DNA from 2 places in the Streptomyces tuirus genome. Region 2 is predicted to be linked to the other one. Evidence: riboswitches for the same ligand, from Rfam matches in the RefSeq annotation. Region 2 holds a riboswitch; the other holds the start of a gene.
The links. A riboswitch is a leader RNA that binds a small molecule or an ion and turns the genes downstream of it on or off. The one in region 2 is predicted to bind cyclic di-AMP.

Region 1 (5,934 bases), 2.2 Mb from region 2:
CAGGCCGATGTCCAGCCCCTCCGCCAGGGCCGTCAGATTCAGGCCGGGCGCCGCCTGCACGGTGCGCAACGCCCGCAACTGGTGCAGGGACAGGCGCAGGGACGCCTCCTGCGCGGCGATCGACCACAGCGCCGTCAGACTCTCCACGGCATCGGCGATCTGCGATGCGACGGCCTCCGGGCCGTCGCCCGGTCCCCTCGCCCGGTGGTTGCCGGGGCCGCCGAGATCGGTCACGAAACGGTCACTTCCATAAAGCTCCGGGTACTGATGAGGTCGCCCTCTTTCAAAGGCTGTACCCGATGAACCGAGGGGCAAGCAGCCCGGTTCGGAGCCCGGCCGGACCGGGGGCGGCTCAGCCGGCGCTGAGCTCCGTCAGCGCGGCGAGCGGCAGCGTGTGCTGCGTCTGGAGGACCTTCGCGCGCAGGTAGCGGACGTTGTGGGCGGTGGTGAAGACGCCCGTGGGGATCCGGTCGCGGACGGCGACACCCAGGGTCCGCAACTGGTCCGCCTTGTCGGGGTTGTTGGAGAGCAGGTCCAGTTCGCCGATGCCCAGGGCTCTGAGCATCTGGGCCGCGGCCGTGTAGTCGCGGGCGTCCTCGGGCAGCCCGAGCGCCGCGTTCGCCTCGTACGTGTCGAGCCCCTCGTCCTGGAGGGCGTACGCGTCGAGCTTGTTGTAGAGGCCGATGCCCCGGCCCTCCTGGCGGAGGTAGAGGAGCACGCCGCCGCGCTCGGCGATGCTCTCGACCGCCTCGCGCAGCTGCGGGCCGCAGTCGCAGCGGGCCGAGCCGAACACGTCCCCGGTCAGGCACTCGGAGTGCAGCCGCACCAGCGGGACCGGGCCGGGCTCGCCGAGGACCATGGCGACGTGCTCCTGGCCGTCGGCCAGGCCGTGGAAGGTGACGAGCTCGGCGTCCGCCTCGTAGCCGTCGTGGAAGCGCAGCGGGACCCGGACGCGCGAGCGCGGGGTGGCGACGACGGCTGGGGTGTCGGGCATGCGGGGCCTCCGGGTTCCGTTCCTGTTCGGCTGCGCAGCCATAGTGCTTCAGATTTGAAGCAGATCCACGATCGGAACCCTACTCGTGCTTCAAATTTGAAGCAATGAGATCCGACCTGTGTGATGCTCGTCACGAACAGGGCGACGACGACCTCCGCCGCCACGGCACGTCGTCCGCCGCCGGCCGGGCCCCGTCCTCCTGGAGACCCTGCGCGATCGCCGTGGAGATCTCCTCCAGCTGCCCCACCTGCTCCTCGCTGAGCCGGTCGAACAGGAAGCCCCGCACGGTCTCGACATGCCCGGGCGCCGCCCGCTCCAGCACGGCGAACCCCTCGTCCGTCAGCGCCGCGATGCTGCCCCGTTTGTCATGGCGGCAGGCCTCCCGCCGCAGCATCCCGTCCTTCTCCAGCCGCGTGACCGCGTACGTCAGCCGGCTGCGCGTGATCTTCAGCCGCTCGGCGAGATCGGTCATGCGCAGCCGCCGTTCCGGGGACTCCGACAGGACGGACAGGATGGAGTAGTACAGGTGCGGCATGCCGGCGTCCTGCTGGAGCTGCCGGTCGATCGCGTCCTCCAGCAGCAGCGAGGCGGCGATGTAGGCGCGCCAGGCGCGCTGCTCATCGGGGCTGAGCCAGCGAGTCGTCATGCCGCCAGTGTAGGTTTGTTTCAAACTTGAACCAAGCCCTGTCCCGTCCCGCCGTCCCGACCAACCGCGGAGCACCGATGCCTCACCCGTACGTCCTGCTGTCCGCCGCCGTCTCCCTCGACGGCTACCTGGACGACACCGGACCCGACCGGCTGCTCCTGTCCAGCCCGGCCGACTTCGACCGGGTCGACGAGGTCCGGGCCGGCGTCGACGCCATCCTGGTCGGCGCCGGCACCATCCGCGCCGACAACCCGCGGCTGCTGGTGAACGCGGAGAAGCGCCGTGCCGCCCGCACGGCGGCAGGAAAGCCCGAGTACCCCCTCAAGGTCACCGTCAGCGGCTCCGGCGATCTCGACCCGGACGCCCGCTTCTGGCACACCGGCGGCGAGAAGGTCCTCTACACCACCGACCGGGGCGCCGAGCGGGCCCGCGCCCTGGGCCTGGCCACCGACGTCGTGCCGCTCGGCGCCGGCCTCGACTGGCGGCGGCTGCTCACGCACCTGCACGACGTCCGGGGTGTGGGGCGGCTCATGGTCGAGGGCGGCGGCCTGATCCACACCCAGCTCCTCACCCAGGGCCTCGCGGACGAACTGCAGCTGGTCCTCGCCCCGCTCTTCGTGGGTGACCCCCGGGCCCCCCGTCTCTTCGGACCCGGCGGCTACCAGGGCGGCCGGCTCCGGCTGCTGGAGTCGCGGCAGATCGAGGACGTGGTCCTGATGCGCTACGAGCCGACCGCCCCGGGCGCCGGCCCCCTGCCCGTCGCCGCCGACCACCACTGGCTGGCCCTCGCCTGCGAACTGGCCGAGCGCTGCCCGCCGTCGGACACGGCGTTCAGCGTGGGCGCGGTGGTGGTCGCCGCCGATGGCACGGAACTGGCCCGCGGCCACTCCCGCGAGGCCGGCGACCCGGTGGTGCACGCCGAGGAGGCTGCCCTCGCCAAGGTCGACCCGGCCGACCCGCGCCTGCCCGGCGCGACGGTGTACAGCAGCCTGGAGCCCTGCGCCCGCCGCGCCTCGCGCCCCGCTCCCTGCGCCCGGCTGATCCTCGACGCGGGCGTACGGCGGGTGGTCACGGCCTGGCGTGAGCCGGACACCTTCGTCACGGACGCCGACGGCAGCGGCCTCCTCGCGGCCGAGGGCGTGGAGGTCGTCGTGCTCCCGGAACACGAGGAGCGGGCCAAGGCCCCGAACCGTCATCTGCCGGGCTGAGCAGGGCCCGGTCGGTGGGTGTGCGCGAGCGGTCCCGCGGATGGCGTACACTGGTGACACAACGACGCGGGGTGGAGCAGCTCGGTAGCTCGCTGGGCTCATAACCCAGAGGTCGCAGGTTCAAATCCTGTCCCCGCTACTGAAGGCCGATGGCCGGAATCCGAAAGGGTTCCGGCCATCGGTGCTTTCCGATGCCCTCCTGGTGCCTTCCTCATGCCTTCCTGATACTTGCCCGGTGGATCGCTACGGTCGGTGAGCGAACCGTCCCGTTCCGCATAACAACTGACGCACCGTCAAAACCCGTCAGTCACTTGCGGCGCGGTCAACTCGCCCGATTTGAACCGGTCGTGGCAGGTAAGTCCGCGCGAAAAAGGTTAATGATCAAGTGGAATCGCTGGAATACCCCTCGCGCCTCCATTAACGTTCGATAACGCAGCGCGGTCGTCCCAGCCGTCACAGAAGGCGGCTCCGTGCGCACGCGCCGAATCCCGAAAGGGAACCGGGGAACCATCACTTGGGGTGAATCGGGCGGATGCCACCGTGGAAGCACGGCAGGTATACGCGCGTAGGAGACCTTCCTGCTCCGAACCCGTCAGCTAACCCGGTAGGCGAGAAGGAAGGAAAGGAGTACGCCCACGTGGCGTCCAACCGGCCTGCCCCCGCGGCCCCGTACGCGCCGAAGCGCGAGAACGACACCTTCGGCTTCGGCGGTCAGCGCACCGACGAGGGCCCGTTCCAGGAGTGGAACCCCACCGAGGAGTCCATCCGTCCCGTCCGTGGCCGGCATCGCGTCACCAAGCAGCGCGGCGGAGGTCTCGCCCGCAGCTCCACCGTCCTGGGCGTCGGCGTCATAGCCGCCGTGGGTGCCGGCGGTATGGCCAGTGCCCAGACCGGCAAGCCCCCGGTGTCCATCTCCGTGCCGGACCTGCCCTCGGTGGGTTCCCTCATCTCGGACGACGACACCCCCGAAGGTTCCGCCACCCCGCTCAGCAGTCTCGGCACCGCCACTGCGGACACCGCGCAGGACGCGTCCGGCGCCCGCACCGGCGCCGGTGACGCGCTGCGTGCCCGGATCATGGCGCAGGTCGAGCACCAGCAGGAGCAGATCGAGACCAAGGCCGCCGAGGACGCCGCTGCCGCCGCCGAGAAGGCGGCCAAGGAGGCCGTCGCCAAGGCGGAGCAGGAAGCCAAGGCCAAGGCCGCCGAGGCCAAGAAGAAGGCGGAGGCGGAGGCCGAGAAGAAGGCCGAGGCCGAGCGGCTTGCCGCCCTCGCCAAGCAGTACACGCTGCCGACCTCCTCGTACACCCTCACCTCGACGTTCGGCCAGGCCGGTGCCTACTGGTCCTCCGGCTACCACACCGGCCTCGACTTCGCCGCTCCCACGGGCACGCCGATCAAGGCCGTGCACAGCGGCACCATCACCGAGGCGGGCTGGAACGGCTCCTACGGCTACAAGACCGTCCTCACCCTCGATGACGGCACCGAGATCTGGTACGCGCACCAGTCCTCCATCGGCGTCAGCGTCGGCCAGAAGGTCAGCACCGGCGACGTCATCGGCCGCGTGGGCGCCACCGGCAACGTCACCGGGGCGCACCTGCACCTCGAGGTCCACTCCGGTGGATCCTCCAGTGGCATCGACCCGGTGGCCTGGCTGCGGGGCAAGGGGCTGACTCCCTGAGCAGTGCACGTTCCCTGAGCAGTGCACGTTCCCTGAGCAGTGCACCTTTTTTGAGCAGTGCACCTTCTCTGAGGCATCGACGGCCCTGACGACGACCCTCCGACGTCAGGGCCGTCGGCTGTGTTTACGGGAGTTTTGCGTCCGTTGCGGAATGGGGCGTTCCTGCGCGGTCGTTGACACCGGGCATGACGTCTCTTCGCAAGCTCGGCACTTCCGGCCTCGAGGTCTTCCCCCTCGCCCTCGGCGGCAACGTCTTCGGCTGGACCGCCGACCAGGACCGGTCGTTCGCCGTCCTCGACGCCTACACCGCCGCCGGAGGCAACTTCGTCGACACCGCCGATGTCTACTCGGCGTGGGTCGACGGCAACCAGGGCGGTGAGTCCGAGACCATCCTCGGCACGTGGCTCGAGGCACGCGGCAACCGCTCCGACGTCGTCGTCGCCACGAAGGTCAGCCAGCACCCCGACTTCCGGGGCCTGTCCGCTGCCACCATCAAGGCCGCCGCCGACGCCTCCCTGCGGCGCCTGCGCACCGACTACATCGACCTCTACTACACGCACTTCGACCAGCCCGACGTGCCCGTCGAGGAGATCATCGGCGCGCTCGACGAACTCGTGAAGGCCGGCAAGGTGCGGCACATCGCCGCCTCCAACATCTCCGCCGAGAGGCTGCGGGCGTCCCTGGAGTTTTCCGACCGCGAGGGTCTCGCGCGGTACGTCGCCCTCCAGCCGCACTACAACCTGGTCTCCCGTGACACGTACGAGGGTGAGCTCCAGGGCCTCGCCGAGCGGGCCGGCCTCGCCGCCGTTCCGTACTACGCGCTCGCGTCCGGCTTCCTCACGGGCAAGTACCGGCCGGGTACGCGGGTCGAGAGCGCGCGGGCGGGCGGTGCCGCCAAGCATCTGGAGACCGAGCGGGGGCGGCGGGTTCTCGACGCGCTCGACGAGGTCGCCGCAGCGCACGACGCTCCCGTCGCCACGGTGGCCCTCGCCTGGCTCGCCGCCCAGCCGACCGTGGTGGCGCCGATCGCCTCGGCGCGGACGGTGGAGCAGCTGCCCGCACTGCTCGGCGTGGGGGAGCTGACGCTCTCGGAGGCCGAGGTGGAACGGCTCACGGAGGCCTCGGCCTGAGGTTCACGGGGGCCTCGGCCTGAGGTTCACGGGGGCCTCGGCCTGAGCGGGACCCGGAGGCCTCGGCCTGAGGCTCACAGGGGCCTCGGCCTGAGGTTCACGGGGGCCTCGGCCTGAGCGGGCCCCGGGGGGCCTAGGAGCGGTAGGGGTTGTACGCGGGGTACGGCGCCGGCTGGTGGCCGTACCCGTACACCCCGTACACCGGCCAGGGCGGGGCCGTCACCGGGACGGGAGGGGCGGTGATCCGGGCCGCGTGGTCCAGCGCGGGGCGGGCCACC
Region 2 (5,934 bases):
CGGCCTGGGGTGCCGTGCTCGCCGCCGCCGACAGGGCCTCCGCCAGGCCGCCGAGTTCCACGTGGACCACCAGGACCGGCTTGGCCGGGGCCGCGGCCGATGCCGAGCGCAGGGCCTGCGCGAGGGCCGCGTCGCCGACCGAGCCCTCCCCCACCGCGGGTATGGCGGTGACGACGACGGCGTCGCACCGGTCGTCGGCCAGGGCACGCGACAGGGCGGCGTGGAAGTCGGCCGCCGAGGCCGCGGTGGTCAGATCCTGCGGGGGGTGCGGCCGCAGCCCCTCGGCGAGACACGCGTCGTAGGTGAGCAGGCCGAGCGACTCCGAGTTGCCCAGGATCGCCACCCTGGGGCCGCCCGGCAGGGGCTGGCGGGCGAGCAGCAGGCCCGCGTCGACCAGCTCGGTGATCGTGTCGACGCGGATGACCCCGGCCTGCCGCAGCAGGGCCGAGACGGTCGCGTGCGGCAGCCGGGTCGCCCGGACGGCGTGCCCCTGGGGGGCAGCGCCGTCGTGCCGTGCGCCCTGGACGACGACCAGGGGCTTGGCGGCGGCGGTGCGACGCGCGAGGCGGGCGAACTTGCGGGGGTTGCCGATGGACTCCAGGTACATGAGGACGACGTCCGTGTCGGGGTCCTCGTACCAGTACTGCAGGACATCGTTGCCGGAGACGTCGGCGCGGTTGCCGGAGGAGACGAAGGTGGAGACACCGGTGACGCCCGTGACGCCGCCGCCGCGGCGGTGCAGCCGGGACAGCAGGGCGATGCCGATGGCGCCGGACTGGGCGAACAGGCCGATGCGGCCGGGGCGCGGCATCTCGGGGGCGAGGGAGGCGTTGAGGCGTACCTCCGGGGAGGTGTTGATGATGCCGAAGGCGTTCGGGCCGATGATCCGCATGCCGTACGTGCGCGCGTGCCGCACGAGTGCGCGCTGGCGTTCGCGCCCCTCGGGGCCGCTCTCGGCGTACCCGGCGGACACCACGACCAGCCCCTGCACGCCGTGTTCACCGCACTCGGTGACGACCTCGGTGACGTGCTCGGCCGGCACGGCGACGACCGCGAGGTCCACGGGGCCGTCGATGTCCCGCACCGAGCGGTGGGCGGGCACCCCGTCGAGCTCCTTCTGCCCCTCGGGGAGGGCCTTGTTCACGGCATAGAGGCGGCCGGTGTATCCGGCGTCCCGGATGTTGCCGAGGACGCTGCGGCCCACGCCGCCCGGCGTGCGACCGGCGCCGATGACGGCGACCGAGCCGGGAGCCAGCAGCCGCTGCACCGAGCGCGCCTCGGCACGGTGTTCGCGCGCATACTGCACGGCGAGGGAGCGGTCGGTGGGTTCGAGGTCGAACTCCAGACGGACGACGCCGTCCTCGAAGCTGCGTTTCTGGGTGTAGCCGGCGTCCGTGAACACCTTGATCATCTTGGTGTTGGCCGGCAGCACCTCGGCGGCGAAGCGGCGGATGCCGCGCTCGCGGGCGACGGCGCCGATGTGTTCGAGCAGGGCGGAGGCGACCCCGCGGCCCTGGTGGGCGTCCTGCACGAGGAAGGCGACCTCGGCCTCGTCGGCGGGTGCGGACGCGGGCGTTCCGTCCGCCCCGATCCGGTCGTAGCGTACGGTGGCGATGAACTCGCCGCCGACCGTGGCCGCGAGTCCCACCCGGTCCACAAAGTCGTGGTGCGTGAAGCGGTGGACGTCCTTGGCGGACAGGCGAGGGTACGGCGCGAAGAAGCGGTAGTACTTCGACTCGTCGGAGACCTGCTCATAGAAGCTGACCAGGCGATCGGCGTCATCAACGGCGATGGGCCGGATGCGCGCGGTACCCCCGTCGCGCAGCACCACGTCGGCTTCCCAGTGGGCGGGATACTCGTGCCGGTCCGGCGAGGTCTGCATGGGCCCCAGAGTACGGCTAGCGTCCGACAGCGGGTGCGAGGCAGTCTGTGGAGGGCGTCAGTCGGGTCGAGGCCGCGATCCGACGGCACCTTGGGAGTGGAACGCGAGGACCGCTCCTGGAGGGCTTCACGTTATGGGAAACTGGTCTAGACAACCCTGAACACCGAAGGGCAGCAACACATGGCTGAGCGCCGCGTCAACGTCGGCTGGGCCGAGGGTCTCCACGCCCGCCCCGCTTCCATCTTCGTCCGAGCCGCCACGGCCGCAGGCGTCCCGGTGACGATCGCCAAGGCTGACGGCAACCCCGTCAACGCGGCCTCGATGCTGGCCGTCCTGGGCCTCGGCGCCCAGGGGGGCGAGGAGATCGTCCTCGCCTCCGACGCCGAGGGCGCGGACGCCGCCCTGGACCGGCTCGCCAAGCTGGTCTCCGAGGGTCTCGAGGAACTGCCCGAGACCGTCTGACCCGCCTGATCCACCGAGCGCCCGATCCGGCGCACAGCGAGGGGCTCGCCCGATTCACCGGGCGGGCCCTTCGCCGTTCCCGGGAGACGGTGTTGGACCTTCACCATTCCCCGGTCGACACGAGCGGGCCCTTCGCACCATTCCCGGGTCAGCGCGGGCGACCCTTCGCCATTTACGCTCGACGCGGGCAGGAATTCCGAAATCCGGGCAGCGGAAATGGACCCCCGAGAATTGACTGCTCTTTGTATACGGCCGCCGTGTTAATGCCGCGGGCTCGCCGTGTTTACGGGATGTTGCGAGTTCCTCACACGGTCGGCGCGTTCCTGGGGGGAGCCGAACCGCAGACGGTGCGCGCTCTTCGCGCGCTCGGTGTGCAGCAACGTGACCGCCCGCGCGCGCTCACCGTCCCCGCGCGCCACCGCGTCCACGATCGCGCCGTGCTCGGTCCAGGACTCCACCGGGCTGGCCGGCGCCTCCACCGCGTACATCCAGGCGATCTTGTGGCGGAGCTGGGTGAGCATCGAGGTCAGCGCGGGGCTGCCGGAGGCCTGGGCGAGCGTCTCGTGGAACCAGGTCCCGAGAGAGCGCAGGTCGTCGCTGTTGCCCCGGCGGGCCCGCTCCTGGCCCAGCCGTACCAGGCCGCGCAGGACCTTGAGATGCGCCTCGGTGCGGCGCTGGGCGGCGCGGGCCGCACCGAACGGCTCCAGCAGCATGCGCATCTCCAGCAGGTCGCCGGCCTCCTGCTCGGTGGGTTCCGCCACACACGCGCCCGCGTGCCGGCGGGTCACCACGAAACCCTCGGCCTCGAGCGTGCGCAGCGCCTCCCGGACGGGCACCCGCGAGACGCCGTAGCGGCGTGCGAGGAGTTCCTCGGTGAGCCGGCTGCCGCGTGCGTGGACACCCGCGACGATGTCGTCCCGGATGGCCGTGCACACCGAGTGCGCGGGAATACGCATGACCGACCTCCGCTTAATCCCCGTGAAACGCCGACGAGCGACGTGCGTTCCGTGACTCTATTGCAATGAGCCGGAATTTCCGACGGCAGACGAAAATCCATGGATATTTTTTGGACAGCGGGCCGCCCCAAACGCCGAAAGTCCCGGCTCGGCGAGCCAGGACTTTCGGGGGAAGCGGAGAGGTTCCGGTCAGACACCCACGCCGTGCGAGCGGAGGTAGGCGACCGGGTCGATGTCCGAGCCGTACTCGGGGCTGGTGCGGGCCTCGAAGTGCAGGTGCGGACCGGTGACGTTGCCGGTCGCGCCGGACAGGGCGATCTGCTGGCCCGGGGTGACCTGCTGGCCCACCGAGACGCCGATGGAGGACAGGTGGCCGTACTGGGTGTACGTCCCGTCGTTCATCTTGATCACGACCTGGTTGCCGTAGGAGCCGCCCCAGCCGGCCTCGACGACGGTGCCCGAGCCGACCGCGTGGACGGAGGTGCCGCTGGCGGCGTGGAAGTCGATACCGGTGTGGCTGCCCGAGGACCACAGGCCGCTGCTGGCCTTGTAGCTGGTGGACACGTAGGAGCCGGAGATCGGGGGGACGAAGGAGTTCAGGCGCTTGCGCTCGGCCTCGCGGGCGGCGCGCTCCTTGGCGGCACGGGCCTTCTCGGCCGCCTCCTTGGCCCGCTCGGCCATCTCGGCGGCCTGCGTGCGGGCGGCCTCCTCGGCCTTCTGCTTGGCGGCGGCCTCATCGGCGGCGTGCTGCTGCGCGAGGGCCTGGGCGTCGATCTGCTGGGCCGCGGTGTCGCCCATGGTCACGACCGGCGTGAGGCCGGTCTGCTCGACGCTGGGCTCGGCGGCGAAGGCGGCGGGGGCCGCCACGGTACCGATCACGCCGGTGGTGGCGAGGGCCGCGACGCCCGCCGCGCGGGCGGTGGAGCGCTGCATCCTGCTGGGACGGCGGTGCTTCCCGGTGGCCCGAGTGAACGCCATGTAGTGGCTGGTCCTTTCCTTCCCTCTCGCCTACCGGGTTAGCTGACGGGTTCGGAGCAGGAAGGTCTCCTACGGACTCCCTCGCGACTCGCGCGGGCGCCCGATTCACCCCAGGGACTGCGATGGGTCCCCGGCTCCCCTGGCTCGCGCCGTACGGGGACTCGGCGATGACTGTCCGGTGCCGCGGGTGCGGCGCACTGCCTGACGAACAGCCCGGATGACGCTAAGCGGCGCCACTTTCAATTCCCAAACGAATCCCGGCTTTTGTAGCGCATCCCACAGGGCAGACAGGCAACTCCCACCCCAATTCGGGCATAAAGGGGCCCTGGTGCCTTTGAAGACAACCAGGGCCCCTGCGCGCGTGCCGCTACTCGGCGGCGACGACGGTGACTTCGCCGATGCCGAGGGCCTCGACCGGTGCCTTGATCTGCGCCGCGTCACCGACGAGGACGGTCACCAGACGGTCCACCGGGAAGGCGCTCACGGCCGCCGCGGTGGCCTCCACGGTGCCGGTCGCGGCGAGCTGCCGGTACAGCGTGGCCTGGTAGTCGTCGGGCAGGTGCTGCTCGACCTGGTCGGCCAGTGTGCTCGCCACGGCCGCCGCCGTCTCGTACTTCAGCGGCGCCACACCCACCAGGTTCTGCACGGCGACGTCCCGCTCGGCGTCGGTCAGCCCCTCGGCGGCGAGGGTGCGCAGCACCGTCCAGAGGTCCTGGAGGGCGGGGCCGGTGTTGGGCGTGTCGACGGAACCGCTGATGGCGAGCATCGCGGCGCCCGTGCCGTCCGGGGCGGACCTGAGGACCTGGCCGAACGCCCGTACGCCGTAGGTATAGCCCTTCTCCTCGCGCAGGACGCGGTCCAGGCGGGAGGTGAGGGTGCCGCCGAGGCAGTACGTGCCGAGCACCTGTGCGGCCCACACGCGGTCGTGCCGGTCCGGCCCGGTCCGGCCGATCAGCAGCTGCGTCTGGACGGCGCCCGGGCGGTCCACGATGACGACACGGCCGGTGTCGTCGGCGGTGACCGGCGGCACGGGACGCGGCTCGGCCGAGGAGCCCGTCCAGGCACCCAGCGTGTCCCCGAGCAGGGCGTCCAGGTCGATGCCGGTGAGGTCGCCGACGACCACGACGGTGGCCGTGGCGGGGCGGACGTGCTTCTCGTAGAAGGCGCGTACGGCCGCGGAGTCGATGGCGGCGACGGTCTCCTCGCTGCCCTGCCGGGGCCGCGACATGCGCGAGTCCGCCGGGAACAGCTCCTTGGAGAGCTCCTTGGCGGCGCGGCGGGAGGGGTTGGCCAGCTCGTGCGGGATCTCGTCGAGGCGGTTGTTGACCAGCCGCTCGACCTCGCTGTCGGCGAAGGCGGGCGCCCTCAGGGCGTCGGCGACCAGGCCCAGGCCCTTGGCGAGCCGGGAGGCGGGCACCTCCAGGCTGAGCCGGACACCGGGGTGGTCGGCGTGCGCGTCGAGGGTGGCGCCGGCGCGCTCCAGCTCCGCGGCGAAATCCTCGGCGGAGTGCTTGTCGGTGCCCTCGGAGAAGGCCCGGGCCATGATCGTGGCCAGCCCGTCGAGTCCGGCCGGCTCAGCCTCCAGGGGGGCGTCCAGCAGCACCTCCACGGCGACGACCTGCTGGCCGGGGCGGTGGCAGCGCAGCACCGTCAGGC

Region 1: linked by a shared signal. The riboswitch ahead of IGS69_RS16215 (M23 family metallopeptidase) and the one ahead of IGS69_RS26390 (M23 family metallopeptidase) in region 2 are both predicted to bind cyclic di-AMP.

What each region holds. Positions count from the first base shown of each region.
Region 1 is NZ_AP023439.1:3,545,995-3,551,928, reverse strand. It holds gene IGS69_RS16240 (MarR family winged helix-turn-helix transcriptional regulator) at 1-234, opposite strand, end outside; gene IGS69_RS16235 (GTP cyclohydrolase II) at 353-994, opposite strand; gene IGS69_RS16230 (MarR family winged helix-turn-helix transcriptional regulator) at 1,125-1,640, opposite strand; gene IGS69_RS16225 (dihydrofolate reductase family protein) at 1,718-2,848, shown strand; tRNA gene IGS69_RS16220 (tRNA-Met) at 2,914-2,987, shown strand; cyclic di-AMP (ydaO/yuaA leader) riboswitch at 3,318-3,474, shown strand; gene IGS69_RS16215 (M23 family metallopeptidase) at 3,486-4,526, shown strand; gene IGS69_RS16210 (aldo/keto reductase) at 4,712-5,656, shown strand; gene IGS69_RS16205 (PrsW family intramembrane metalloprotease) at 5,790-5,934, opposite strand, start outside.
Region 2 is NZ_AP023439.1:5,756,920-5,762,853, reverse strand. It holds gene IGS69_RS26405 (bifunctional acetate--CoA ligase family protein/GNAT family N-acetyltransferase) at 1-1,882, opposite strand, end outside; gene IGS69_RS26400 (HPr family phosphocarrier protein) at 2,063-2,344, shown strand; gene IGS69_RS26395 (GntR family transcriptional regulator) at 2,605-3,300, opposite strand; gene IGS69_RS26390 (M23 family metallopeptidase) at 3,490-4,278, opposite strand; cyclic di-AMP (ydaO/yuaA leader) riboswitch at 4,291-4,455, opposite strand; gene IGS69_RS26385 (M16 family metallopeptidase) at 4,646-5,934, opposite strand, start outside.